DNA from 3 places in the Kitasatospora sp. NPDC058170 genome. Region 1 is predicted to be linked to each of the others. Evidence: riboswitches for the same ligand, from Rfam matches in the RefSeq annotation. Region 1 holds a riboswitch; each other region holds the start of a gene.
The links. A riboswitch is a leader RNA that binds a small molecule or an ion and turns the genes downstream of it on or off. The one in region 1 is predicted to bind thiamine pyrophosphate.
Positions count from the first base shown of each region.

Region 1 (9,603 bases):
GGTTCGTCCGGCGGAGCGCGACCGACCCGAACGCGGCGACCCCGGCGGCGCCGGTGGCGAGCGCACAGAGCGCCGTCGGCCAGCGGGCGCCCACCGCGTCGGCGAGCAGGCCGAGCAGCCCGATCGAGAACACCAGGGCGGCGCTCTGCACCAGCGTCAACAGGGCCTGTACCCGGGCCAGATGGGTCGACGGCGCGCCGCCCAGCACCAGCGGGCCGAGGTGGCAGGCGAACAGCCCCGCGCCGATCCCGGCCACCGCGCTGCCCGTCACCGCCACGCCCACACCCGGGGCCCAGGCCAGTGCCGCGATCCCCGCCGAGGCCGTGCAGAGCCCGGCCGCCGCCCCGACCCCCGCCCTCGGCAGGCCGCCCCGCCAGGACACCAGGCCCGCCACCACGAGCACCCCGGCCCCCTGGCCGCCCGCCACCAGGCCGGCGGCCCCGGCACCCCAGTCATGGGTCCGGGCGAGCAGCGGACCGAGCAGCGAGACCACCGGCAGCAGCGCCCCCGCGGCGGCGCCGGTGAGCAGCAGCGCCGCCCGCAGCAGCGGGTCGCCCAGCGCCAGTCGGACCCCGGCGACCGCCTCGCCCAGCAGGCCGTCCTGCCCAGAACCGGCCTGGCCGTCGCTGATCGGTCCGTCGCTGTTCGGTCCGGTGCCATGAGGACCGCTGCCAGCTGTGGCAGCACCGGCCGGGGCGTCCGCCGGCCGGGTCGGGCGGATCCGGAGCAGGACCAGCAGCAGCACCCCGAAACTGGCCGCGTCCGCCAGGGCCGCCCCCAGCAGCCCGCCCGCCGCGACCAGGGCGCCGCCGAGCGGCGCCCCGAGCAGGGCGGCGAGCTGCCCGCCCGCCTGCCGCAGCGCCAGGGCGCGCGGCAGCTGTCCGGCGTCCACCAGGCGGCGCGGCATCGAGCCGCTCGCCGGGAGGTAGAACGCGTCGACGGTACCGATCACCACCGCCGTCGGCACCAGCAACCACAGCGGAGTCCCCCACCCGCCCGCGGCCAGGGCGAGCGCGGCGGTCGCGACGAGCATCACCGCGTCCCCCGCGAGCATCACCCGGCGGGCCCCGAACCGGTCCGCCACCGCACCGCCCAGCAGGACGAAGGCGGTGCGGGGCAGCGTGATCGCGGTCAGCACCAGTCCCGCCGCGCCTCCGCCGTGGGCCGAGGCGGCCCAGCCCAGGGCGAAGTAGAGCGCGGCATCACCGAGCAGCCCGACCTCCGTCCCGGCCAGCCAGAGCAGGTACGGACCGGGCAGCGCGGCCCGGCGCGGGGCGTCGACGGTGGTGGTTGCCATGCCCGCCGACCGTAGGGCCCTCGACCAGGTCGAAGGCAAGGCCGGTCCGCCGCGCGCCGGGCCGTGCCTCAGGCCCGGACCACCGGCTCCTGGAACTCCGTCACCCACCCCGCCGTGTCCTCGGGGCACTCCAGGTACAGCTCCCGGGCGTACCCCGTGGAGCGGTAGCCGCCCTCGTCGACGAAGCGGGCCAGGGTCTGGAAGGAGGGCAGGCAGTCGTCCATCGAACCGCGGTGGACGATGGTCGCCGCCTCCTCGATCTCCGGCAGGTCGAGCACCGCGAAGTCGTACGCCCCGGGCGCGTCCACCCCGGCGCCGACCGTCACGGCCGCCCGGACCAGCACCGAGCCGTCCCCCGCCGGGGTGTCCTCGTACCGGGCGACCGACGGACCGGCCGCCTCCACCCCGGCCGCCGCCATCCGGCGGCACAGCTCCTCGAAGAGCGGGCCGATCACCGGCCCGATGTCCTCCGGCTGGTAACTCGCCGCGACGGCGGTCAGCTCCGCCACCCGCACCGACGGGACCCGCTTCACCACGACATCGTCCGCAGGCATGATTCCCTCGCTCTCGATGGTTCGGAGCCTCACCTCGACCCGGGCCAGCCGCTGGGCGTCCGCCGCCATCGCGGCGGCCAGCTCGGCGCGCCGCAGCCGCAGCATCCCGCGCAGCTCGGCCGCGTCCACCTGCTCGTCCAGGACGGCCTGCACCTGTTGCAGGGTGAAGCCGAGGTCCTTGAGCGCGATGACGCGGTTGAGCCGGGCCAGCTGGGCGGCCTCGTAGGAGCGGTAGCCGCTGGCCGGGTCGACACGGGCCGGGCGCAGCAGTCCGATGGCGTCGTAGTGACGCAGCATGCGGACCGACACCCGGCCGTGCTTGGCGAAGTCTCCGATGTTGAACATGATTCCTCCAGTGCAGACCCTCACACCGTGTCATGGTCAAGTACCGGCCGACGCCGCCTCCCCTCTGCCGCCCGTCCGCCGCCTTTCCGACCCACCGCCGGCCCACCGACTCGCCGCTCCGCCGGTTCGTCAGTCCGTGACGTCGAACCCCCGGCGGCCGCCCAACTCCCGCAGGCTGCGCTGGCCCGGGATGCCGTTGGCGTCCGTGCCCGAGTAGCCGAGGCTGCGCTGGAAGGCCGCGTACGCCTCGACCGTCCGGGTGCCGAGCGAGCCGTCCACCCAGCGCTGCTCCAGGAACCCCTCGTCGGCCAGGGCCTGTTCGACGATCCGCACCTCACCGCCGTAGGTCTGGTGGCCCTGCTCGGCCCCGGGGTCGGTGCGTGCGGCGGTGACGACGTGCGCCAGCGAGACCCGCCGGGGCGAGGGCAGCCGGCCGAGCAGCCTGCGCAGCGAGTCCTCGCCCGGCACACCGTCCGCGGCGGTGCCCGAGTAGCCCAGACTGCGCTGGTAGTCCTGGTAGTTGAGGGTGTCGGCGTCGCGCCAGTCCTCGTCCGGCCCGGCGGTGTAGTGCGAGCCGTGACCGGCGGACACCAGCGCCTCGCCCACCTCGCGGACCTGCGGGCCGTGGGCGCCGTAGCCGTACTCCAGGCCGTTGATGGTCACCCGGTAGCGGGCCGGGCCGGAGTCCGCCCGGGGCGGCGGCAGCGGCGTGCTGCCGCCGGTGCCACCGCCTCCGCCTCCGCCTGCGGACCCGGCGACGATGCCGGGCAGGACGACGTCGTAGAACTGCCGCACCCGGGCGTCCCCCGGGCAGGCCGTCCCGCCGTCCGACCAGTCCGGGAACATCCGGTGGAATCCGTACCCGGGGTCGTCCGCCGTCCGGCAGGCGCGCAGCGGGATCCCGTGCGTGCGGTGCAGCCAGACCCCCAGCGCGGTGAGCGCCGCCACCTGCGCGTCCGTCCAGGGGTCGGTGTGCCGGTCGTTGCTCGCCGACTCGACGCTCACCGCCCCGGTGCCGTCCGCCCTCCGGTTCGCCTGCATGTTGGCGTCGGCGCGGGTCTCCGTGCCGACGAACTGGCCGACGCCGCCGTCGTATCCGACCCCGAAGTGCGACTCCAGGTTGGTGCTGTCGCGCCAGTACTCGTAGATCCGCCGCGGCGTCCAGGGCGCCGCGATGCTGTGGAAGATCACCTGCGTCGGCACGATCGCCGGCTGCTCGTCCGACTCGGGCTGCAGCTCCATCCGCTCTGCACCGGGGTACCAGGCCATCCGCGTCTCCTCACCGGGCGCGCACCAGGGGCAGTTCGCCCCCTTACGTCCGGCTAACGCTCGCCCTGTCCCCTCGCGAGGACGCCCCCTCCGCAAACCCCCCTTCCGAGTGAAACCGGACAACTCCCCCTGACGAAGCAGCGGCCCCGGAGGGTCAGAAGAGCCTCCGCCGCCGCTCCAGCTCCCCGGCGGACCACCAGAACTGCAGGTCGCCGTGGTCCAGGCTCAGCGCCTCGCACACGTACTCGTGGAGGAAGGCCTCCGCATCGCGCAGGGCCGCCGTCCGGCCCTCCGAGACCTCGCCGTAGGCGCTCGGCTCCAGCCCCAGGGAGTCGGCCATCCAGGCGGAGTACCACTCGTAGATGTCCTCGGAGCCGAACTTGACGGCGCTCGCCAGGAATTCGCCGCCCTCCACCTCCAACTCGACCGCACACAGCCGGGAAAGCGCCTTTGCCGCCCGATCCGCGCCGCCCTCACAGGAGTTGGGCGAGGGCATCCCTCCGGCCCCGTACATGACGGTCGCCCGGAACGAGGCGATCTCCTTGCGCCAGGCGGTCACCTCGGACTGGAAGCCCAGGTAGGCACTTGTCAGGCGGGCCGCCCAGTGCGCGTTCGCGGCCCGCCCCGAAGGCCGGCCGAGCAGTCGCTTGTACTCGCGCATCGCCATGCGATCGATGTCACCGCGATCGAACCGCGTATGGCAGTTGGGGCAGAGCACGATCATGTTGTCGAACTCGTGGCAGCGCACCTCGGCCCACGGCCTGATGTGCGCGAGCTCGACCAGGTCGGCCCGGCACGTCGGTATGGCACACCTGTGGCCGGCCTCCACCAGGAGTCGCCGCGCAAGAGGTCGGGGAACGGCTGGCCGCTGCTCGGACATGCCGGAGAACCTACCCACCACCACCGACACCCCGGCCACACCGCACCGAGCACCCCGCCCGCCCGCCCGACGGCCCCACCGGGCGAAAACGCAGAGGGCGGGTGCCGGAAGACTTCCGGCACCCGCCCTGAGCAGGTGGTTCTCCTACCAGCGGAGAGCGTGGGATTCGAACCCACGGTACGGGGTCACCGCACGACAGTTTTCAAGACTGTTCCCTTAGGCCGCTCGGGCAGCTCTCCAGGCGGAGGTCAGCCTAACGGGTCCGGCGGGGTTCGGTGCACATGGTTATCGGGTCGGTTACTTGTCGCCGACGCGCTTGTCGAAGGTGACCTTGGTGGTGGAGGTCTGGCCGTTGCGGGTGTACTCGACGTCGACCGTCTCGCCGGGCTTGTGGGTCCAGATCTTGCTGACCAGGGCGGGGCCGTTCTCGATGGGGCTGCCGCCGAGCTTGGTGATGACGTCGCCGGGCTTGAGGCCGGCCTTGTCGGCGGCGCCGCCGGGGGTGACGGCGGGGGTGCCCTGGATGTCGCGGGTGGAGATCTGGGCGCCCTCGCCCTTGTAGTCGTCGTTGCGCAGGACGGCGAGCTGGGCGTAGACCGGCTGGCCGCTCTGGATCAGGGTCTCGGCGACCCACTTGGCCTGGTTGATCGGGATGGCGAAGCCCAGGCCGATGCTGCCGGCCCGGCCGGTGCTGGAAGTGTTGGACTGGATCGCCGAGTTGATGCCGACCACCGCGCCGCCGGAGTCGAGCAGCGGGCCGCCGGAGTTGCCCGGGTTGATCGACGCGTCGGTCTGCAGGGCGTTCATGTACGAGGACTGGGCGCCGGTCTCGTCGCCGGAGGCGACCGGGCGGTCCTTGGCGCTGATGATGCCGGTGGTGACGGTGGACTCCAGGCCGTACGGGGCACCGATGGCGATGGTGGCATCGCCGACGTTGACCTTGTCGGAGTCGGCCAGCGGGAGCGGGGTGAGCTTGCCCTTCGGCGTGTCGTCGAGCTTGACGACGGCGACGTCGTACCCCTCGGCGCGGCCCAGCACGGAGGCGCCGTAGGTGCTGCCGTCGGCGAACTTGACGGTCAGTTTGCCGCCGTTGGACGCGGGCGCGACCACGTGGTTGTTGGTCAGGATGTGGCCCTGGGTGTCGAAGACGAACCCGGTGCCGGTGCCGGACTCGCCGTTGCCCTGCGCCTTGATGGTGACGACGCTCGGCAGCGCCTTCTGCGCGATGCCCGCGACGGAGCCGGGGACGGGCTCGCTCTTCTGCGGGTTGTTGGCCTGGACGGTGGTGCTGCGGTGGTCGTCCGCGGCGCTGACGCTGCGGTCGTTGCGGTCCGCGACGGCGACGCCGACCGCGCCGCCGGCCACACCGGCGACCAGGGCGACAGCGGCGATCAGGGCGACCAGGCCGCCGCGCTTGCGGCTCGGGCCGCCGGGGCCGCCCGGGCCGGGCGCACCGGGGTACTCAGCCGGGTAGCCGAGCGGGCCGCCCGGGTAGCCGGGGCCGCCGGGCGTACCGGCGCCGGCCGCGCCGCCGGCCGTGGAGTCGTGCAGGCCCCAGCCGCCGAGCGGCTGGCCCGCGCCGAAGGGGTGCTGGGGGTGCGCCCCGGGCACTCCCGGGGCGGCCTGCGCTCCGGGGGCGGGCGGGGGGCCGTACGGGTCGTGCGGCGCGGCCGCGAGCGGGGCGGCGGGCGTCGCGTACGGGTTGGTCTCGTGCACCGCGTGCACCGCGGGCGCGACCGGTGCGACCGGCGCCGGGGCGACGGGCGCGGCCGGGGCCGGCGGCAGGACGGGCGGCGGCGCGTCGATGTACCCGGACCCGACCGGGGCCACCGGGGGCGCCTGGGTGACCGGGGCCTCGACCGGCTCCGGGGCACTGACCTTGCTGAACGCCAGCGTCGGCGTGAACCCGCCGGCGACGGGGGCCTCGGGAGCGGCCGCCGGGGCGGTCCCGGTCACCGGCTGGTCGGCCACGGGCGCCGCCCCGGGGGCGGGGGCGACGGACGCGGCCTGCTGCGCCGGACCGTCATGAGCAGGGCCCGCCACCCCCTGGCCGCCGGAGGGCTGCTCCCCCTGCGGCCCGGTGGACCCAACCTCGCGCTCGGTGCTCACGGACGACCTCCATAGCTGACAGGACCAAGAACCATAGTTTTTCGCACACCCGATTCGATTGCCGTAAGGACCCCTCTGAAGAACTCATAAGAATCCTTAGCCCGCCCCGACAGACCTGCCCGGCGAGCTGCCCGGCGACCTGCCCGGCAGACCGGCCCGGGGCACCGGTGAGGCCACCGGAACAGCCCCGCGGGCAGACCGACGAGCAGACCCACGAGCGGGCCCCGGACGGACCGGCGCACGCCCCCCGGCGCGCCGTTCACTCCGTCCACGACGGACACCCCTGACGTCCCGCGATGCGGACCGCAGGCCGTCTGGCCTTGGCGTTCACCGCCCCGCCGGTTAGCCTGTCGCTCCAAACTGACACGCGGGAGCTTGGACCGACCAGGCTGAGAGTGCGCTGGTCGACGGTACGTCACGGAATCCGTGGACGGATCGTCGAGGGGGCGCAGACCGCCGGAACCTGTCCGGGTAATGCCGGCGTAGGGAGTATCGGCCATGCCGCCTGCTTCGCCATCCTCTTCTTCGGGCGCGTCCGCGTCCAAGGATTTCCCCGAACCGTCCACGGCCGTTCACTCGGACGCCGACGGCCGCGCGCCCGGTTCCACGGCCGGCGCACCCGCCGCGACCTCGACCGCGGTGCTGGACCGGCCCGAGCAGGCCGGGGCCCGGGTCGAGGCCCCGCTGGTGCTGGACACCGAGCCGCCGCGCACGCTCCGCTTCCGGGACCACTTCGCGCTCTGGATGAACCTCGGCGTCAGCCTGATCGGCTTCACCACCGCCGCCACCGTGCTGGGCGCCCCGGGCAGCGAGCTGTCCCTGGCCGCCGCCGTGACCGCGATCGTGGTTGGCACGGTGGTCGGTACCGCGATGCTCGGCGTGGCCGCGCTGATCGGCGCCCGTACCGGCGCTCCCGCGATGGCCAACCTGCGCGGACTGTTCGGGACCCGCCTCTCGTACGTGCCGACGGTGCTGAACATCGTCCAGTGCATCGGCTGGGGCGTGTACGAGCTGCTGGTGATCGCGATGGGCGCGCAGACCGTCGCCCACACCGAGGGCTACCGCTGGCTCTTCGTCGTGCTGGCGGGCGCGGTGACCACCGCGCTGACCATCTGGCCGCTGGGCGCGATCGCCGTGCTGCGCCGCTTCGTGGCCGGAGCGGTGGCGGTCGCGATGGTGTACTTCACCGTCCAGCTGGGCCGCCAGGGCGTGCCCGACCCGGGCGCGGGCAACTGGCACGGCTTCCTGAAGGCCACCGACGCGATGATCGCCGTCTCGATCTCCTTCGTGCCGCTGGCCGCCGACTACACCCGGCACTCGCGCACCCCGCGCGCCGCGTTCTGGGGCAGCTTCTCCGGCTACACCGTCGCCCAGATCTGGTGCTACGTGCTCGGCCTCTTCGCGCTGCTGCAGTCCGGCGGCGACGCGACCCGGATCTTCGACTCCTTCCTGGGCGTCTGGGCCGGCTGGGCCTTCCTGCTGGTGCTGGTGCTGCGCGAGACCGACCAGTCCTTCGCCAACGTGTACTCGACGGCGATGTCGGTCCACAACCTGCTGCCGAAGGTGGACCGCCGGGTGCTGACCGGCGGCACCGGCCTGCTGATCACCGTGCTGGCACTGCAGATCACCGAGTTCACCGACTCGTACTACGCCTTCCTGGGCCTGATCGGCTCGGTGTTCGTGCCGATGTTCGCGGTGCTGGCGGTGGACTACTTCCTCGGCGCCGGCCGGCGCGGCTGGAACCTGGCCGACGACGCGCCGTCCCGCTGGATGATGCTGCTGCCGTGGGCGCTCGGCTTCGCGGTGTACCAGCTGATCGCGCCGACCGCGATCGCCGGCTGGTGGACGGACTTCTGGACCTCCGTCCAGGAGGCGCTGCACTTCACGCCGCAGGAGTGGACCTCGGCCTCGCTGTTCGGCTTCCTGGTGCCCGCCCTGGCCACCCTGGCGCTCACTGCGCTGACCCGCGGCCGGCGCTGACCACCGCGCCCGCAGGCGAAGACGGCCCCCCAGGTTGGGGCCGTCTTCGCTTTCGCGTCACCTGCGCCGCCTATCGTGGACGGCGTGACCAGCCCTGACCTCTCCCCGGCGGCGGCGCGGACCGCGCCGCCCGTCCAGGTGATCGCCCACCGCGGCTCCTCGCACGCGCTGCCCGAGCACACCCTCGCCGCCTACCGCCGGGCGCTCGCCGAGGGCGCCGACGCCGTCGAGTGCGACGTCCGGGTGACCGCCGACGGGCAGCTGGTCTGCGTCCACGACCGCCGGATCGGCCGGGTCTCGGACGGACGGGGCACGGTCTCCGCGATGACGCTGGCGCAGCTGGAGGCGCACGACTTCGGCGCCTGGAAGACGGGCACGCCGAGCGCGGACCCGGAACTGCGGAGCGTGCTGCGGCTGGAGAGCCTGCTGGAACTGGTCGCGGACTGCGGGCGCCCGGTGGACCTGGCGATCGAGACCAAGCACCCGGTCCGTTTCCGGGGCCGGGTGGAGTCCGAGCTGCTGCGGATGCTGGACCGGTTCAAGATCACCGGCACGCCGGACGGCGACCGCCCGCAGGCCCGCATCATGAGCTTCTCCGCGCTGGCGCTCGGCCGGGTGGCCGCCGCCGCGCCGCAGTACCCGAGGGTGTTCCTGTTCGAGAGCACGCTGCCGCTGCGGGGCCGGCTGCGGCCGGGCGCACCGCTGCCGGGCGGGGCCCGGATCGCCGGGCCGGGCATCGACCTGGTGCGGGCCCGGCCGGAGCTGGTGACGCGGCTGCGCGGGCTGGGCCACCAGGTGCACGTCTGGACCGTGGACGAGCCGGCCGACGTGGAGCTCTGCCTGGAGCTCGGGGTGTCGGCCCTGATCACCAACCGCCCGGCGGAGGTGCTGGCCCAGCTCGGCCGGTGAACCGCGCCGGGCGCCCCGGCCCACAACGTTCCCCGGCCTACAGCGTGCCCGGAGATCGGCTGGAGCCGGACACCCGGACCGGTCGATCGCCCCGGGGCGGGATCAAACGTTTCGCCGACGTTCTTTGCCGGAAATTATGCGCTTTCACAACGCAGGGTGAGCATCGAATCACCTGTCGCGCACCGTGCGTCGCACGGCTTGAAATGTCCGCGCAGGATCGGCCCGCGGTCGTTTCCGACGCATTACCAAGGGGCATCCAT
Region 1 is NZ_JBHVUV010000018.1:144,381-153,983, reverse strand. Features, by position in the region: gene ACFVVX_RS21420 (MFS transporter) at 1-1,297, opposite strand, end outside; gene ACFVVX_RS21415 (MerR family transcriptional regulator) at 1,366-2,196, opposite strand; gene ACFVVX_RS21410 (peptidoglycan-binding protein) at 2,326-3,465, opposite strand; gene ACFVVX_RS21405 (HNH endonuclease) at 3,620-4,345, opposite strand; tRNA gene ACFVVX_RS21400 (tRNA-Ser) at 4,497-4,584, opposite strand; gene ACFVVX_RS21395 (S1C family serine protease) at 4,643-6,454, opposite strand; TPP riboswitch at 6,812-6,960, shown strand; gene ACFVVX_RS21390 (purine-cytosine permease family protein) at 6,953-8,434, shown strand; gene ACFVVX_RS21385 (glycerophosphodiester phosphodiesterase family protein) at 8,519-9,343, shown strand.

Region 2 (9,603 bases), on a different contig from region 1:
CGCGTGCAGGAAGTACTGGTTGATCGCGGTCAGCTCGGCGGTGAGCTGCTCGTTGAGGAACTCGATGACATCCTTGTCGCCCTTCATGGGGGGTGCCTTCCTGCTCTGCGTCCGGGAATCACGGCCGTACCCACCGGCTTCCCGCGCATCCTGGCACCGGAATGGGGCGAAATTCCAGTAAGTTCACACTCACTCGGACATGTGTCGGAATATACGATTTGGTCCTCTATTAACCCGTACGGGCGGGCGCACACCACCTCAAAGGGGCGCGCGCTGGGCGTCGTCCGCCGTCTGTCACCATGGAGCCATGGGTCAGTCCGAACAAGAACCGCTTCCGCCGTCTGACCCGAGGCTCCCTCCGGGTCAGCGCCCGCAACGCGGCTGGCCCGCCCTGCACTACGGGCCCGTGCCCCGCTTCAAGCCGCTGACCTGGGACTTCCAGGTGTTCGGCGCGACCGCCTCGGCAGAGAAGCACAGCTGGGACTTCGCCGGCTTCACCGCCCTGCCCCGCGCCACCGTGCACGCCGACTTCCACTGCGTGACCAAGTTCTCGATGCTCGGCAACGAGTGGACGGGCGTGTCGGCCTCGCTCGTCCTCGAACAGGTGCCCCCCGCGCCCGGCGTCACCCATGTCATGGTCTGGGCCGAGTACGGCTACAGCGCGAACCTGCGGCTCGCCGACTTCGCCGACCCCCGGACGGTCTTCGCCACCCACCGCAACGGCGAACCGCTCACCGCCGAGCACGGCTTCCCGGTCCGGCTGGTCGTCCCGCAGCTGTACGCCTGGAAGGGCCCCAAGTGGGTCCGGGCGGTGGAGTACATGAGGGCCGACCGGCGCGGCTTCTGGGAGGAGCGCGGCTACCACAACCTCGCCGACCCCTGGAGCGAGCAGCGCTACTCCTACCAGGAGGAACCGGGCGACGGCCCGCTGCGGTAGCGCGTCAGGCCGCTGTGCCCGGCTTGATGTTCTGGTTGAGGTGGAACAGGTTGCCCGGGTCGTAGCGCCGCTTGGCCTGCGCCAGCCGGTCGTAGTTGCCCCGGTAGTTGTCCTGGATGCGGTGCTGGTCGTCGTGGTCCATGAAGCCGATGTAGCCGCCCGCCTCGGAGTGCGGGGCGAGCGCGGCGTAGTAGTCACGGACCCAGGAGGTGTTCGCGGCGTTGTCGGCCGGGTCCGGCCAGACCCCGGCGATCACGGTGGCGAAGGTGGCGTCGCGGTAGGCGAACGCCGTGCCGTCGGCGGGCACCCGGTGGCAGGCGCCGTTGATCGGGTAGATGTGCACCCCCGAGTTGACCGTCGGCACCAGGCGGCCGTACTCCAGATGGGCCGCGATCGCCCCGTCGGTCAGCTCGCCCGCGAAGAGGCCCTTCCAGTACTGCTGCAGGCCCGGCGGGAGCAGCGGGTCGAAGGCCGCGCCGAACGCCGGGTACGGCACCGGGCCGACGCCCTCGGCCAGCATCGGGGCGGCGTCCCGCAGCGGCGCCAGGACCTTCTCGGCCTCCGCCGGCGGACCGGACCAGCACGGCACCAGCAGGATGAAGTTGTCGCCGACCCGGTCCTCGGGGACGAACGGCAGCGGCGGCGCGATGTGGAATCCGGGGAACAGGCCCAGCTGCTCCGGGGCGTCCTGGATGAACTCGCGGTAGAAGCGCAACACGTCGCCGGCGTACTCCAGCTCGAAGACCATCGGCCCGGCGATCACGTCCTTGACCGGGCTCAGCCGGTACTCGAAGGACGTCACCGCGCCGAAGTTGCCGCCGCCGCCGCGCAGCGCCCAGAACAGCTCGGGCTCCTGCTCCGCGCTCACCGTGTGGAACCGCCCGTCGGCGGTGACGACGTCCGCCGAGATCAGGTTGTCGCAGCTCAGGCCCATTCCGCGGGCCAGATGGCCGAAGCCCCCGTTCAGGGTGAGCCCGGCGATCCCGGTGGTGGAGATGATCCCGCCGGTGACGCCGAGCCCGAAGGCGTACCCGGCGGCGTTCAGGTCGCCCCAGGTGACGCCGCCCTCGCAGCGGGCGGTCCGGCGCTCCGGGTCGATCCGCACCCCGTGCAGGCCGGAGAAGTCGATCACCAGGCCGTCGTCGCAGGTCCCGAAGCCCGGTGCGCTGTGGGCGCCGCCGCGCACGGCCAGGTCCAGGCCGTTCTCCCGGGCGTGGTCCACGGCGGCGATCACGTCCCCGGCGTTGGCGACCCGGACCACCACGGCGGGCCGGCGGTCGACCATGCCGTTGTAGACCCGGCGGGCCTCCTCGTACCCCTCGTCCGCGGGCGTGACCACCACGCCCCGCACGCGCTCCCTCAAGTCCTCGACGGTGGGTCCGCCCATGGCGACCACACTCCTCGGGTAGCGGCCGCCGCGCAGCCCCGACCGGAGGTCCCGGCGCTGCAGCCCACAGGCGGCACGCGGGGCCGGGCAGACCTGACTCCACGCTACGCCCGGCCGGACGCGAGCCCCAGCCGTGCGGCCGCGCGCGGGGGCCGGGACCCGGCGGGTGTCCTAGAGGAACGGGAAGGTGACCGTCACCACGGTGCGCTGCGGCCGGCGCTCGCCGGGAGCGGGGGACTGGCTGGAGACCTTGCCGGTGCCGAACAGGTTGACGCCGCTGCTCTGCATCGCGAATCCGGCGGCCTGCAGGGCCTTGGCGGCGTCGTCCTTGGACATCCCGGTCACGTCCGGGATCGGCACCATGCCCTTGCTGACCACCAGCGCGACCGCCGTGTTCTCCGGCACCTGCGCCCCGGCGGCGGGCGAGCTGCTGATCACCGAACCCTCCGGCACGGTGTCGTGGTAGGTCTCGGTGGTGCCGCCCCGGGACAGCTGGGCGCCGGTCAGCAGGGACGCGGCCTGGTCGGCCGGCTTGCCGGTGACGTCCGGCACGGCGATCCGCTTCGGCCCCCGGGAGACGGTGACGGTGACGGCGTCGCTCTTGCGGGCCCGCGCGCCGACCCCGGGATCGGTGGAGACCACCTGCCCGGCCGGAACGCTCTCGCTGTACACCTCGGTGAACCGCCCGTGCATGCCCGCGCCGTCCAGGATCCGCTGCGCCTCGGCCCGGTCCTTGCCCAGCACGCCGGGCACCGCTCCGTACAGCGCCCCGGACAGCGCGTAGGTGGTGCCGCCGACCAGCAGCACCAGAGCCGCCAGCACGGAGGCCCAGATCAGCGGCTTGCGCGGCAGCCGGCGCAGCAGGCCCGCCGCGCGGGGGGTGCGCGCCGGCGCCGGCTCGTCGTACGGGCGCGGCTCGGTGAGCAGCTGTTCCATCAGCTCCGGCGGCACGTCCAGCACGCTGGTGCGTTCGGCGGGCGCCCGGACCGCCGCGCCCGGCTGGATCACCGAGGTCGGCTCGCTGGTCGGGTACTGCGGGCTGGGCCGGGTGGAGGCGGGCGGCTCGGCGTCCAGCTGGGCGGCGGTGAGCGTGCGGCGGACCCGCTGGAGGGCGGCCAGCAGCTCGACCGCGTCGTACGGGCGGGCCTGCGGGTCGCGCGCACAGGCGCCGGCCACTATCGCGTCCAGCTCGGGGACGACGCCGGGCACGGTGAGCGAGGGCGCGGGCACGTCCTCGTGCAGGTGGCGGTACATGACCTGGACGGGGTTCTCGCCGGTGTGCGGACGCCGGCCGGTGAGCATCTCGTACAGCAGGATGCCGGCCGCGTAGACGTCGACCCGCTGGTCGGTGTCGGCGCCGGGGCGGATCTGCTCGGGGGCGAGGTAGGAGACCGTGCCGAGCACGGTGCCGCTGGTGGCGGTGGTGGAGGTGACCTCGCCGTCGGCGGTGTTCAGCACCCGGACCAGGCCGAAGTCGGCGACCTTGACCAGGCCGTCGTCGGTGATCAGCACGTTCTCCGGCTTGACGTCCCGGTGGACCAGCCCGGCCCGGTGGGCGGCGCCGACGGCGGCCAGCACCGGCTCCAGGATGTCCAGGGCGGCCCGGATGGACAGCGCGCCGCGGTCGCGCAGCAGGTCGCGCAGGGTGCGGCCGGGCACGTACTCCATGGCGAGGAAAACGTTTCCGCCGTCCGCACCCTGGTCGAAGACGTTGACCACGTTGGGGTGCGCGAGCCGGGCGACCGCCTTGGCCTCGCGGATGAACCGGCTGGTGAAACCGTCGTCCCCGGCGAGCGAGGGGTGCATCACCTTGAGCGCCACGACCCGGTCGAGCCGGGTGTCGGTGCCCCGGTAGACGGTGGACATCCCGCCGGTCGCGATGCGCTGCTCGACCCGGTACCGACCGTCGAGCAGGGTACCGATCAGGGGGTCGTGCAGTGCCATGTCCACCCGGCGAGTGTAGTGGCGCGGCCGGGCACGGGCCCCGGGGGACACCGCCCCCCGGGGCTCTGTGCCCGGCTTGTGACACGTCGAACAGCGTCGAACGGCCTCGGACGGTGTCGAGTCGGCGCCCGGACGCGGCCGGGGCGGGACGGTCAGAAGGCGGGGCGCTCCCGGGTGTCCAGGTCGGCCCGCCCGGCCATCGCCGAGGAGGCCTCGGCATGGAAGCGGCGCGGGATCCGGCCCGCCCGGTACGCGAGGCGGCCGGCCTCGGTGGCGCGGCGCATCGCGTCGGCCATCAGCACCGGGTCCTGAGCGCGCGTCACCGCCGACGCCAGCATCACCGCCGAGCAGCCCAGCTCCATCGCCAGCGCCACGTCCGAGGCGGTGCCGGCGCCCGCGTCCAGGATCACCGGGACCTTGGCGCCCTCCACGATCAGCTGGAAGTTGTGCGGGTTGCGGATGCCCAGGCCGGAGCCGATCGGCGAGCCCAGCGGCATGATCGCCGCGCAGCCGACGTCCTCCAGCTTGCGGGCCAGCACCGGATCGTCGTTGGTGTAGGGCAGGACGGTGAAGCCGTCGTCGACCAGGGTCTCGGCGGCGTCCAGCAGCTCGATCGGGTCCGGCAGCAGGGTGCGCTCGTCGGCGATCACCTCCAGCTTGACCCAGTCGGTGCCGAGCGCCTCGCGGGCCAGCCGGGCCGTCAGCACGGCCTCGCCGGCGGTGAAGCAGCCGGCCGTGTTGGGCAGGATGCGGATGCCGTTGCGGGTGAGCACGTCCAGCACCGAGCCCTGGGTGGTGGCGTCGACCCGGCGCATCGCGACGGTGGTCAGCTCGGTGCCGGAGATCCGCAGGGCCTGCTCCAGGACCTCCAGGCTGGGGGCGCCGCCGGTGCCCATGATCAGGCGGGAGCCGAAGGCGGTACCGGCGATCGTCAGCGCGTCCTTGTCGTCGCCGCGGGAGTGGACCATCGGTCAGCCCCCCTGGACGGCGGTGAGGATCTCCACCCGGTCGCCCGTCGCGAGCCGCGTGAGCGGCCACGAACCACGGGGCACCACGGCCTCGTTGAGCGCGGCGGCGACGCCGGAGTTGGCCTGGCTGAGGGCGGCCACCACCTCGGCGAGGGTGGTCGTGGCGGGCACCTGGCGGGGCTCGCCGTTGACGGTGAGTTCGATCTCGCTCATGCGGGGACCTTCGTGGTGAAGCGGGTGGGGGAGAACGGTTCGGCGAGCTCGGGCGTCGTGCCGGTGGCCAGGTACTCGGCGACCAGGTCGCCCGTCACCGGGGTGAGCAGGACGCCGTTGCGGTAGTGCCCGGTGGCGGCGACCAGGCCGGGCAGTGCGGTCGGACCGAGCAGCGGCGCGTTGTCCGGCGAGCCCGGGCGCAGGCCGGCGCAGGTCTCCACCAGCGGCAGCTCGGTGATGCCGGGGACCAGCTCGTGGGCGTCGCGCAGCAGCTCGTACACCCCGCCGGCGGTGACGGTGGTGTCGTAGCCCTGCTCCTCGCTGGTCGCGCCGATCACCAGCTCGCCGTCCTCGCGCGGCACCAGGTAGAGGTGCTGGCCGCGCACCACCGCGCGGACGTTGCGGGAGAGGAACGGCCGGTAGGGCGCGGGGACGCGCAGCCGCAGGATCTGGCCCTTGACCGGGCGGATCGCGGGCAGCACGCCCTCGGGCAGACCGGGCAGCAGATGGCTGCGGGGGCCGGCGGCGAGCACGACCTGGTCGGCGGTGACGCTCTCGCCGGTGGACAGCCGGGCACCGACCGCCCGGTCGCCCGCGACCAGCAGCTCGACCGCCTCGGCACGCCGGACGACGACGCCCGCGGCCTCGCCGGCCAGCAGCAGAGCGGTGAGCAGCCGGCGGCCGTCCACCTGGTGGTCGTCGGTGACGTGCAGGCCGCCGCGGACCCCGGGGGCCAGCATGGGTTCGAGCTTGCGGGCCTCACGGCCGGTCAGCCAGTGCGAGTCCAGGCCGAGCCGCCGGTGGAAGGCGTGCAGCTCGCGGAGCTCCTCGCGGTCGTCGGAGTCGAGGGCGACGGCGATGGTGCCGCACCGGCGGTAACCGGTGTCCTCGCCGCCGCTCGCCTCGGTGAGCTCGGCCGCGAAGGCGGCGTACCGCTCGTTGGAGGCCATTCCGAGGCGCAGCAGCGGCTCCTCGCCGTACTGGAGTTCGGTGACCGGTGCGAGCATGCCCGCCGCGACCCGGGCGGCGCCGCCGCCGGGGTCCAGGTCGACCACGACGACCCGCAGCCCGCGCTGTGCCGCCCGCCAGGCGACGGCGAGGCCGATGACGCCCCCGCCGATCACCAGGACGTCGGCGTGGGTACCCGGTGCCAAGCGTGTCAAAGTCGCTCTCTCCCTTCGCCGGAATGACCCGGATCAGGTTCGGACGGTCGCGGGCCGTGCCAGCCCGCCTCTCAGCCCGGTTCGCCGGGCTCCCGTGATGGTGCCCCCACCTTAACTCCGGGGGTTGCCGCCGCCGAAGGCGCGTACGAGGGGTGGACAGCGCCCGCCCCGGGCCCGTCCGGGGGCCGCCCCGGGCGTCCGGGGCGGCTGGGTACAGTGACGGCGTGGGAGAGCTGAGCGGGACGGATCGGGTGGTCGTCGTCGGTGCCGGGCTGGCCGGGGCGCAGTGCGCGGCGGGGTTGCGGCGGGGCGGCTGGCAGGGGCGGATCGTCCTGGTCGGCGAGGAGCCGCACGCGCCGTACGACCGGCCGCCGCTCTCCAAGGAGGTGCTGCTCCGCAAGGCCGACGCCACCACGCTCGACATCGACCTCCCGCAGCTGGGCGTCGAGCTGCTCACCGGCCGCCGCGCCACCGGCCTCACCCCCGGCACGCCGCACACCCCCGGCATGCTGCACACCGACGACGGCGACCTGCCGTACGACGCCCTGGTGATCGCCACCGGGGCCGCCCCGCGGGCCCTGCCCGGCGCCGAGCGCGCCCATGTGCTGCACACCCTGGACGACGCGCTGGCCCTGCGCGCCCTGCTCCGGCCCGGCCTGCGCCTGGTGCTGGTCGGCGCGGGCTGGATCGGCGCCGAGGTGGCCACCGCCGCCCGGGCGGCCGGCTGCGAGGTCACCGTGGTCGAGGCGGGCCCGGCGCCCGTCCCCGCCGCACTGCCCGTCGAGATCGGCCGGGCGATGGCCGCCTGGTACGCCGAGGCCGGGGTCGCGCTGCGCTGCGGCGTCGGCGTCGCGGCCGTGGAGCCCGGCGCGGTCCTGCTGGCGGACGGCTCGCACCTGCCCGCCGACGAGGTGGTGGTCGGGATCGGCGCCCGCCCGGCGACCGGCTGGCTGGCCGGCTCCGGGGTCGCGCTGGACGCCGCCGGGGCCGTCCTGGTGGACGAGCGGCTGCGCACCGGCCTGCCCGGGGTCTTCGCGGCGGGGGACTGCGTCAGCTACCCCTCGGCGCGCTCCGGCGCCCGGCTGACCGTCCAGCACTGGGACCACGCGCTGCAGTCGGGAGAGGCGGCCGCCGCCTCCGTGCTCGGCGCGCACGCGCCGTACGACCCGGTGCCGTACTTCTGGTCGGAGCAGTTCGGCCGGATGGTGCAGTACGCCGGACGGCACGGCGAGGGCGACGAGCTCGTCCACCGCGGCTCCCCGCAGGACCCGACCTGGGCGGTGCTCTGGCTGCGCGACGGCGCGCTGCGGGCCCTGCTCACGGTGGACCGCCCGCGCGATCTGACCCAGGGGCGGCGGCTGATCGAGCGCGGCACGGCACTGGACGCGGCCCGGGCGGCGGACCCCGCCGTGCCCCTGAAGTCGGCCGTCGCGGGGTAGCGCGGACGGGCGTTTGGTGCGCGGCGGGCCGCGGAGGTGGCAGTCTGGTGGCGTGAGTGAGATCGAAAGCAAGATTGAATCCCTGGTCACCGAGTGGATGTACCTGCCCGACATCTCGGAGCAGTGGGGGGTGCGGGTCACCGAGGTGCGCGACCTGGTCAAGAGCGGCGGGCTGATCGCCGTCCGGCGCGGCCCGAACAGGTCGCTCCAGGTACCGGCCGCGTTCATCGACGGCACCGGGCTGGTCAAGCACCTGTCCGGCACCCTGACGGTGCTGCGCGACTGCGGGTACAACGACGTGGAGATCCTGGAGTGGCTCTTCACCGAGGACCCGTCGCTGCCCGGCAGCCCGATCCAGGCACTGCAGGAGAACCGCGGCACCGAGGTGAAGCGCCGCGCCCAGGCGATGCTGATCTGATGGCGGCGGACACCCTGCGCCGGCGGCTCGCCGACGCCCGGCTCTACCTGTGCACCGACGCCCGTCGCGAGCAGGGCGACCTCGCGCAGTTCCTCGACGCGGCGCTGGCCGGCGGGGTGGACATCGTCCAGCTGCGGGACAAGGGCCTGGAGGCCAAGCAGGAGCTCGCGGCGCTGGAGGTCTTCGCGGACGCCTGCCGCCGGCACGGCAAGCTGCTCTCCGTCAACGACCGCGCCGACGTCGCGCACGCGGCCCGCCCCGAGGTGCTGCACCTCGGGCAGGACGACCTGCCGGTGCCGGCCGCCCGGGCGATCCTCGGCGAGGACGTGGTCATCGGACGGTCCTGCCACGCCGAGTCCGAGGTGGACGCGGCGATCGCCGAGCCCGGCGTGGACTACTTCTGCACCGGCCCGGTCTGGCCCACCCCGACCAAGCCGGGCCGCCACGCGCCGGGCCTCGGCCTGGTCTCGTACGCGGCGCGGCAGACCACCGACCGCCCGTGGTTCGCCATCGGCGGCATCGACCTGGGCAACCTCGACGAGGTGCTGGCGGCCGGGGCGAGCCGGGTCGTGGTGGTGCGCGCGATCACCGGCGCGGACGACCCGCAGGCGGCCGCCGCCGAGCTGGCCCGGCGGCTGCGGGCCTGACCGCCCGCCCGGCCGCCGCCGACCGCAGGGCTCAGTACTTGCGGACGGTGGCGGCCTCGGCCAGTGCCAGCAGGGCGGTGCGGGCCCGCTCGTCCGCCAGCGGCGCCGCCGCCAGCGCGGCCAGCGAATGGTTCATCAGCTCCTCGATCCGCCGTTCCACCTTCTCGGCCGCGCCGCTGCGCTCCACCAGGGCGCGCAGGCCGGCGACCTCCTCGGGCGCGAGGTCCGGCGCGCCGAGCCGCTCGTCCAGGTGGCGGGCGTCGGCGGCGGGCAGTCCGCGCATCGCGTGCGCGACCAGCAGCGTGCGCTTGCCCTCGCGCAGGTCGTCCCCGGCCGGCTTGCCGGTGACCGCCGGGTCGCCGAAGACGCCCAGCAGGTCGTCGCGGAGCTGGAACGCCTCGCCCAGCGGCAGGCCGAACGCCGAGTACGCCTCGACCAGCTCCGGCCCGGCGCCGGCCAGCAGCGCCCCGACCTGCAGCGGTCGCTC
Region 2 is NZ_JBHVUV010000001.1:491,571-501,173, forward strand. Features, by position in the region: gene bfr (bacterioferritin) at 1-87, opposite strand, end outside; gene ACFVVX_RS02245 (sulfite oxidase-like oxidoreductase) at 308-937, shown strand; gene ACFVVX_RS02250 (FAD-binding oxidoreductase) at 942-2,324, opposite strand; gene pknB (Stk1 family PASTA domain-containing Ser/Thr kinase) at 2,496-4,268, opposite strand; gene ACFVVX_RS02260 (thiazole synthase) at 4,421-5,236, opposite strand; gene thiS (sulfur carrier protein ThiS) at 5,240-5,449, opposite strand; gene thiO (glycine oxidase ThiO) at 5,446-6,603, opposite strand; TPP riboswitch at 6,606-6,718, opposite strand; gene ACFVVX_RS02275 (NAD(P)/FAD-dependent oxidoreductase) at 6,837-8,051, shown strand; gene ACFVVX_RS02280 (Rv2175c family DNA-binding protein) at 8,104-8,469, shown strand; gene thiE (thiamine phosphate synthase) at 8,469-9,116, shown strand; gene ACFVVX_RS02290 (polyprenyl synthetase family protein) at 9,148-9,603, opposite strand, start outside.
Region 2: another riboswitch for thiamine pyrophosphate. It lies ahead of thiO (glycine oxidase ThiO); the one in region 1 lies ahead of ACFVVX_RS21390 (purine-cytosine permease family protein).

Region 3 (9,603 bases), on a different contig from region 1:
CAGCTCCCCGGTCACACCGCGACCGGCGTCGACGGCCCGGCGCACCGACTCCTCGATCCCGGCGACCAGCGGCACCAGGTCGTCCGCCAGCCGCCGCCCGATCGCGGTGAGCCGAACGGTGCGGCTGGTCCGCTCGAACAGCCGGGCGCCGATGCGGCGCTCCAGCTTCCCGATCACCTGGCTGATCCGCCCGGTGGTGACACCGAGGGCCTCGGCGGTGCGGCCGAAGTGCAGCTCCCGCGCGAGCGTCAGGAAGGCCTCGATCTCATGCCGTTCCCACATGCCACCCGTCCGATCGTTGAATCTGACTCAACGATCGTAGTGCAGGTGGGCGTTGATGCCGTCGGCCGGACAGCGGATCGTAGAACCCGTCACCACGACCCTCCACCACCCCGGGAGCCCACCATGGCCGCCGTCCGCGTCAAGGCCTTCGACCACCTCGTCCTCAACGTCCGGGACGTCGAGCGCTCGCTGGACTTCTACGTCGGACTGCTCGGCCTGGCACCGGTGCGGGTCGACGAATGGCGGGCCGGCCGCGTCTCCTTCCCCTCGGCGCGGATCTCCGAGGAGACCATCATCGACCTGGTCAGCCGCAGCCGGGGCGAGTCCAACGTCGACCACATCTGCCTCACGGTCGAGCCGCTGGACTGGGACGAGGTCATCGCGACCGGCGTCTTCACCGTCCTCGAAGGACCGGTGCAGCGGTACGGCGCACGCGGCAGCGCCACCTCCGTCTACGTCCAGGACCCGGACGGCAACACCGTCGAGCTCCGCTGGTACCCGCAGGACGCCACCCGGTAGCCGCTCAGGCCGGCAGCTCCGCCGCCGCACCGGGCAGCACCGGCCCTCAGTACGGAAGCAGGACCCCGGTGTCGAGCGTGAAGCCGAAGGGCTCGGGGATGTGAACGGTCTCGCCGAAGGCGGCATCCTCCCTCATCCGGTAACGGCCGGCCTCGTGCTCACTGAAGAGTGTGACGGTCTTCTGCGAGGCGTCCACCAGGAGGTACAGCGGGATCTGCATCAGCGGGTAGTCGCGGAGCTTGCCGACCCAGTCGTTCTCCGGATTCGACGGCGAGACGATCTCAACGGCGATGAGGGCAAGCTCGGCCGGAACGGAATTCGCCGTCGTGGCCATGGCATCGTCCGGAAGGTACGTGAGGTCCGGGTTCCGCAGTTTCGCGACCTGAGGAGATGCGAGGTCCATGTTCCCCGTGGAGAGGTAGCCGGCCGGAGCGTGGACCTCGAACTGCCGACGGACGACGGAGAGGTTCCGCTCATGGATGGCCGACGGCGACGCCTGCATGATGATGACGTCACCGGAGAATTCGATCTTGAAATTGGACGGGGCGGACCTGCGGAATTCCTCGATCAGGGCGAGATGGTCAGGGTTCATCTGTCCTCCAGGAGTGCGGCCCTCCACCACGCTACCGGTTGACGGCCAACGCACAGCGGCACCCGCGCGGCGCTGCGGGCGCCCGCAGCGCCGCGCCGGGAAGCCCCCTCCGCTTCCCGGTGCGGCGCGGTCTGCGGTGCGAGGTCAGTCGGCCAGCGGGAGGTAGACCCGGTTGCCCTGGGCGGCGAACTCCTCGGACTTGGCCTGCATGCCGGCCAGCGCCTCGGCGTCGAAGCCGGAGGCGACCGCGCTGGAGCCGTCGCCGTGCTCGTCGCGGATCTGCTGGGAGATCTTCATCGAGCAGAACTTCGGGCCGCACATCGAGCAGAAGTGGGCCGTCTTGGCGGGCTCCGCGGGGAGGGTCTCGTCGTGGAAGGAGCGCGCGGTCTCCGGGTCGAGGGCCAGGTTGAACTGGTCCTCCCAGCGGAACTCGAAGCGGGCGTCGGAGAGAGCGTCGTCCCACTCCTGGGCGCCGGGGTGGCCCTTGGCCAGGTCGGCGGCGTGCGCGGCGATCTTGTAGGTGATGACGCCGGTCTTCACGTCGTCCCGGTTGGGCAGCCCCAGGTGCTCCTTGGGCGTGACGTAGCAGAGCATCGCGGTGCCCCACCAGGCGATCATCGCGGCGCCGATGCCCGAGGTGATGTGGTCGTAGCCGGGGGCGACGTCCGTGGTGAGCGGGCCGAGCGTGTAGAACGGCGCCTCGTCGCAGATCTCCTTCTGGAGATCCATGTTCTCCTTGATCTTGTGCATCGGGACGTGACCCGGGCCCTCGATCATCACCTGGACGTCGCGCTCGCGGGCGATCCGGCCCAGCTCGCCCAGAGTCTGCAGCTCGGCGAACTGCGCCTCGTCGTTGGCGTCGGCGATGGAGCCGGGCCGCAGGCCGTCACCGAGCGAGAAGGTGACGTCGTAGGCGGCGAGGATGTCGCAGAGCTCCTCGAAGTTGGTGTAGAGGAAGTTCTCCTGGTGGTGCGCCAGGCACCAGGCGGCCATGATCGAGCCGCCCCGTGAGACGATGCCGGTCTTGCGGCGGGCGGTCAGCGGCACGTAGCGCAGCAGCACGCCGGCGTGGACGGTCATGTAGTCGACGCCCTGCTCGCACTGCTCGATGACGGTGTCGCGGTAGACCTCCCAGCTCAGGTCCTCGGCCCGGCCGTCGACCTTCTCCAGTGCCTGGTAGAGCGGCACGGTGCCGATCGGCACGGGGGAGTTGCGCAGGATCCACTCGCGGGTGGTGTGGATGTTGCGGCCGGTGGAGAGGTCCATGACGGTGTCGGCACCCCAGCGGGTGGCCCAGGTCATCTTCTCCACCTCCTCCTCGATCGAGGAGGTGACGGCGGAGTTGCCGATGTTGGCGTTGATCTTCACCAGGAAGTTGGTGCCGATGATGGCCGGCTCCACCTCGGGGTGGTTCACGTTGACCGGGATGACGGCCCGGCCGCGGGCCACCTCGGCGCGGACGAACTCCGGGGCCAGGCCCTCGCGCAGGGCCACGAACTCCATCTCCGGCGTCACGGTCCCGCGCTTGGCGTACGCGAGCTGGGTGACGGCCGCGCCGCCGCGCCCCCGCAGCGGGCGGCGCGGCCGGCCGGGGAAGACCGCGTCCAGGTTCCTCAGGTTCCCCCCGCGCGGCGAGGTGTGCTTGATCCCGTCGTCCTCGGGGCGGGCCTCGCGGCCGTCGTACTCCTCGACGTCGCCGCGCTGGCGGATCCAGGCGTCGCGCAGCGCGGGCAGGCCGCGCCGCACGTCGGGTTCGTACGCCGGGTCGGTGTAGGGCCCGGAGGTGTCGTACAGGGGGACGGTCCGGCCGTTGGTGAGCACGACCTCGCGGTACGGGACGGCGAGGTCGGGGCGGGACCCCTCGCGGTAGGCCTTGCGCCAGGCCGGGGTCGGGTAGCCGGTGGCGGTGCTGCTGGCATTGCTGCCGGCGGTGCTGTTGGCGGTGCTGCCGACGGCGGACGTCCGGGCAGACTGCGGCTGTCCTTCAAAAGCGGTCATCAGACCTACTACTCCCTACGCCGGCATTACCCGGTCAGGTTCCTGCGGTCGACGCAGCGGTTGGCACGTACACCGACGTGCCGTTCAGCGCCCTCTCAGCCCGGTGCTCCGAGCTCCCGTGTCCGCAGGCGGTGTTGCCTGCGCATGACGTCCAACACCGTAGCGAGCGGATCGCCGCTGGTCCAGACGGGTTCCAGCCAGTGGGAAGGGCTGACACACTGGCGGCATGGTGGGGGCTACCGGTCGGGTGACCGGAAGGATCGGTCCGGGTCTGGTCGGCGAGGTGCTGGTGCACGTCCGCGAGCGGCAGGGCACGGAGGCGTTCCTCGCGTACCCGGCCGTGCCCGGCGAGGTGCTGCCGCTCGGCACCCCGGTGGTCGTGGTGGAGTACCAGCCGCCGCGCACGGTCTACGTCGCCCACGCGCTGGGCTGACACCGTGTCCTGTCACCAGCCGTCCGCCACCCTCCTGCCGGTCTCCTGACGCAGCCTTGACGCGGTCTTGACGGTCCTGGAGCGAAGTCGGGACGAAAAGTCCTTCCCACTGATCCACAACAGGCGCAGAATCCTGCTGCCACCGCGTTCCGCGCCATCCTGCAACAGAGCGCAGCCACGGAACCGGTGTGCCCTGAAGGGGGAATTCGCCGATGCTGATCGGCATCGCGGGGGCGGTCGTCGCCTCCATCGTCATCCTGATCGTTCTCTTCAAACTCATGTGGCGGGTCGCCGAACCCAACGAGGCCCTGATCATCTCCGGCTCCCGGCACCGCGCCGAGGGGGTCGGCGAGGGCCTGGGCTTCCGGGTCGTCACCGGCCGGGGCACGCTCGTCACCCCGGGCGTGCAGGTGGTGCGCAAGCTCTCCCTCGACCTGAACGAGGCGGACCTGGACGTCGAGTGCGTGACGTCGCAGGGGATCCCGGTGCACGTCAAGGGAGTTGTGATCTTCAAGGTGGGCGACGACACCGTGTCGATCGCCAACGCGGCCCGCCGCTTCCTCGACCAGCAGCAGATGATGGGCCACCGGGTCCACAACGTCTTCGCCGGTCATCTGCGGTCCATCGTCGGCGGGTTGACGGTCGAGGACATGATCCGCGACCGCGAGCGGCTGACCGGGGAGACCCGTGCCGCGTCGGGCTCCGAGATGGAGAAGCTCGGCCTGATCATCGACTCGCTGCAGATCCAGGAGATCATCGACCCGACGGGGTACATCCAGAACCTCGCCGCCCCGCACGCCGCCGCCGTCATGCGCGACGCCCGCATCGCCCAGGCCGAGGCGGACCGCCAGGCCACCGAGGCCGAGCAGGAGGCCTTCGCCCGCAAGGCCGAGGCGACCCGCAACAGCGGTATCCAGCAGGCCGGTTACCAGGCCGAGCTGGAGACCGCGACCGCCCGCGCCATGCAGGCCGGACCGCTGGCCCAGGCCGCCTCCCGGCAGGAGGTGGTGGTCCAGGAGACCAAGGTCGCCGAGCTGGAGGCGCACCGCAAGGAGCAGCAGCTCCAGGCGGACGTCCGCAAGCCGGCCGACGCCCGCGCGTACGAGACCCGCACCAAGGCCGAGGCCGACCGCGACGCCCGGATCTCGGCCGCGCAGGCGCAGGCCAAGGAGACCGAGCTCAAGGCCGCCGCCGAGGCGAACCGGGTGAAGGTCGCCGCGTCCGCCGAGGCGGAGGCCACCAAGGCCCGCGGTCTGGCCTCCGCCGAGGCCACCCGGGCGACCGGCCAGGCCGAGGCCGCCGCGGCCGAGGCCAAGGGCCTGGCCACCGCCGAGGCCACCCGCGCGCTGGGTCTGGCGGAGGCCGAGGCGATCAAGGCCCGGGCCGCCGCCCTGGCCGAGAACCAGGAGGCCGTCGTCGCCCAGCAGCTCGCCGAGAAGTGGCCCGAGATCGTCCGGGCCGGCGCCGAGGCGTTCGGCAACGTCGAGCACATGGTGCTGCTGAACGGCGCCGAGGGCATGGGGGACATGTTCGCCAAGGCGCTCACCATGGGCGGCACCGGCCTCGGCGTGGCCCGCCAGCTGCTCGCCACCATGCAGGCCACCGCCCCGGCGGACCAGGCCGCCAAGGCCGCCGCCACCCCGGCCGGCACCGCCCCGGCGGTGCCGGTCCAGCAGATCCCCGTCGAGGGCTGACCGTTTCGTCCGCGTACCTCCGAAGGTGCCCGTCCGCTGCTCCGCACGGGCGGGCATCTTCCTGCCGGAACGAGTCAGACAACGGCACCCTGACGCCACAGGTGATCGCCTCTGGCCCCATAATGCTCACAACTGCTCCGCAGGCTGCCCCCACCGTCCCGTGGACGGGCGCCGCCGCGTCGAGCAGCACCGACATTCATCACGCTCAGGGGGAAGCACACCGTGCGCCTTCGTCATGTCGCCGGCCTCAGCGCCGCCGTCGTCTCCGCCGTCGTCGGACTGCCACTTCCGGCCGTCGCCGCCACGCCCGCCCCGGTCCTGTACGTGGACAACGGGTGGAACGCCACCTGCGACGACCACGGCACCGGCACCGCCGCCAAGCCGTACTGCAGCATCCAGGCCGCGGCCGACGTGGCGCAGCCGGGACAGACCGTCCAGATCGCCCCCAACACCGAGTACTCCGGCGACCTCGCCATCACGCGCTCGGGCCAGCCCGGCAAGCCGATCACCTTCCGCGGCGCCCCGATGACCGACCTGGGCAGCTACTCCATGCCCGCGGCCAAGCCCTCCTCGGGCAAGCCGGTCCGGCTCTCCGGCGTCCACGACGTCGTCCTCACCGGCCTGGAGCTGTCGACCGCGGAGGTCGCCGACTCCGCCCGGGTGCAGATCTCCCGGAGCTGGTTCGAGAGCCCCGCCTCGGTCACGCCCGTCACCGCCCCCGCCCTGCGTGTCTCGGGCGCCAGCGAGCAGGTCACCGTCGCCCAGTCGGTCTTCTACGGCGGCCTCGGCGTGTCGGTCGGCGCCGGTGCGAAGCAGACCACCGTCGTCGGCAACCAGTTCAGCAGGTCGGCCGGGACGGCCATCGGCGCCACCGACGCCACCGGGACGATCGTCACCAACAACACCCTCACCGACGGCATCACCTCCGGCCTCGCGCTGAACGGCGCCTCGACGGGCTCCGCGGTCTACAACAACATCGTCAACGGGTCGACCGTGACGGTCTCCGCGGACTCCGCCGCCGGCACCAGGCTCGACTACAACATCGTGCACCCGGTCTCCGGGCTGCCCGCCTACAGCTGGGCCGGGGCGGGCTACCGCACCCCCGGCGAGCTGCTGGCCGCGACCGGCCAGGGCGCCCACGACGTCGACACCGCCGTGGCCTTCGACACCGCCCTCCTCCCGCTCACCGTGCCCGCCGAGAGCAGCACGGCCGCCGTCGACTCCGCCGACCCGCAGGCCCCCGGCATCCTCGCCGAGGACCTGCTCGGCAACGCCCCGGTCGACCACCCCTCCGTCGCGAACACCGGCCCGAACGGGACGTTCCGCGACCGCGGCGCCTACGAGGTCCGCGGCCTGAGCTCCGTCACCCTCACCGTGGTCGGCACCGCCCACGAGTTCCCGGCCGGCCCGGCCCCGCTGACGGTCGACCTCACCGCCGACGCCGTCAACCGGTGGGGCACCACGCTCACCTACACCTTCGACTTCGGCGACGGCACCGCCCCGGTGACCGGTCCCGCGAAGACCGTCCGGCACACCTACACCGCGGTCGGCGACTACCACCCGAAGGTGACCGTCACCGACGGCCGCGGCGGCTCGGTGACCACCACCTACAGCCAGCCGGTGCAGGCCGGCGAGGACAAGCCGCTCGGCGCCGCCCTGACGGTGACCCAGGACGCCGGCCGCGACCCGCTCGCCGTGAACGCCACCGTCGCCACCACCGGCCCGTACCGGATCGCGAGCTACACCTTCGACTTCGGCGACGGCCCGGCCAAGCCGAACGAGGGCTACCAGTCCGAGCGCCACGTGTACGCCAAGCCCGGCACCTACACCGTCAAGGTCAGCGTGACCGACGACAACGGCGCCACCGCGACCAGCACCCAGCAGGTCACCGTCGCGTACACCCCGGCGGGCTTCACCGCGATCGCGCCCACCCGGATCCTCGACACCCGCGCGGTCGGCAGCCGCTACCCGCGGCTCGGCGGCGGCGACACCATGGAGCTGTACGTCCGCGGCCGCACCTGGGGCGCCACCGACGTGGTCCCGCCGGGCGCGACCGCCGTCGTGCTCAACCTGACCGCCACCCAGGGCACCGCCAACAGCCACCTGGACGTGTACCCGGCGGGCGGCGAGCGCCCGATCACCTCGAACGTGAACTTCGTCCCCGGCCAGGACGTCTCCAACCTGGTCACCGTGCCGATCGGCCCGGACGGCAAGGTCGTGATCCGCAACAACGCCGGCCAGGTGCACACCATCGCCGACGTCCTCGGCTACTACAAGGCCGACGCCGCCGACAAGTTCACCTCGCTGGCCCCGGCCCGGCTGCTGGACACCCGCTCCGCCGGCGGCGGCGCGATCGGCGAGGCCGGCACCCGCCGGCTGAAGGTCGCCGGCTCCGGCGGCGTGCCGGCCAACGCCACCTCGGTCGTCCTCAACGTGACGGCCACCGAGTCCAGCGCCGTCAGCTTCTTCACCGTCTTCCCGGCCGGGACCGCGCGCCCCTCCGCCGGCTCCAACCTGAACACCGTGCCCGGCCGGAACGTCCCCAACCAGGTGGTCGTCCCGCTCGGCGCCGACGGCTCGATCGACATCTACAACCACAACGGCAGCTCGCACGCCATCGTGGACGTCTTCGGCTACTACAGCCCGGACGGCAAGGGCCTGTTCACCCCGGTCACCCCGGCCCGTCTGCTGGACTCGCGCAGCGGCGCCCCGCTCGGCGGCGGCGCGGTGCGCACCGTCGGCGGCGTCCCGGCCGGCGCCACCGCCGCGGCCGTCAACCTCACCGCCACCCAGACCACCGAGGACACCCACCTCACGGCCTGGGCCACCGGCAGCGCCAAGCCCGGCACCAGCAACCTCAACGCCACCGCCGGGCTGGACGTCCCCAACCACACCACCATCCCCGTCGACGCCCAGGGCCGCTTCGACATCGCCAACAACTCCGGCTCCACGCACGTGATCGCCGACCTCTTCGGCTACTACCGCAACCAGTAGTCAGGAACCCCCGGCCACCCGCTCATTGGGTAGCCGCCCGCGCCCGCGTGAGTACCCGTACTCACGCGGGCGCGGGCGTGTCCGCCGGAGCATGGAGGCATGCACCCAGCAGCCACCGCACGGATCGGCATCACCGCCGTCGGATCCCACCTGCCCGCCCGCCGCCTCACCTCGCAACAGCTCCAGGACGAGGTGGCCGCGGGCGGGCGACTGCGGTTGCCGGAGCGGATGTTCGAGAAGGCGACCGGCATCGCCACCCGGCACTTCGCGGCCGACGGAGAGTACGCCTCCACCCTGGCGACAGCCGCCGCCCGGCGCGCCCTGGACGCCCGCGGGCTGGACCCGCTCGACCTCGACCTGCTGCTGTACGCCTCCGCCACCCGGGACATCTGCGAGCCCGCCACCGCCCACCTCGTCCAGGCCGAACTCGGCTCCCGGGCCCACGCGCTGGACGTCTCCAACGCCTGCAACAGCTTCCTGAACGGGATCGACCTGGCCCGCGCGATGATCCTGGCCGGGCGGGCCGCACGCGCCCTGGTCGTCACCGGCGAGACGCCCAGCCGGGCGATGCGCCGCGACCCCTCCGGCCCGGGCGACTTCCGGGACGGCTTCGCCGGCTACACCTTCGGCGACGCCGGCGCGGCCGTACTGGTCGAGGCCGTCGAACGCGGCGGCATCCTGGACATCGAGACCGAGACCGCCTCCGAGCACTGGGAGGCCGGCGGCATCCCCGGCGGCGGCTCACGCCACCCGCGCGGCGACGAGTACAGCTACTTCCGGGGCGGCGGCAAGGAGTTGCGCGGCGTCTTCGAGCGGATCGGCGGCGCCATCCTGACCCGGGTGGCCGACCGCACCGGCCTCGGCTGGGACGACTACGCGCGCGTGCTGGTGCACCAGGTGACCGTCCCGTACCTGGAGCGGTTCGTCGAGCTCACCGGCGTGCCCCGGGACCGGCTGGTCCTCACCGTGCCCGAACTCGGCAACGTCGCCAGCGCCACGCTCGGCATCCAACTCGACCGGATCAAACACGAGTTGAATCCTGGCGACAAGGTCCTGATGATCGGCCTGGGCGGCGGCGTCAGCCTGATGAC
Region 3 is NZ_JBHVUV010000002.1:285,189-294,791, forward strand. Features, by position in the region: gene ACFVVX_RS04205 (LysR family transcriptional regulator) at 1-282, opposite strand, end outside; gene ACFVVX_RS04210 (VOC family protein) at 406-801, shown strand; gene ACFVVX_RS04215 (Uma2 family endonuclease) at 848-1,393, opposite strand; gene thiC (phosphomethylpyrimidine synthase ThiC) at 1,538-3,391, opposite strand; TPP riboswitch at 3,387-3,521, opposite strand; gene ACFVVX_RS04225 (hypothetical protein) at 3,618-3,824, shown strand; gene ACFVVX_RS04230 (SPFH domain-containing protein) at 4,037-5,518, shown strand; gene ACFVVX_RS04235 (PKD domain-containing protein) at 5,741-8,512, shown strand; gene ACFVVX_RS04240 (3-oxoacyl-ACP synthase III family protein) at 8,612-9,603, shown strand, end outside.
Region 3: another riboswitch for thiamine pyrophosphate. It lies ahead of thiC (phosphomethylpyrimidine synthase ThiC); the one in region 1 lies ahead of ACFVVX_RS21390 (purine-cytosine permease family protein).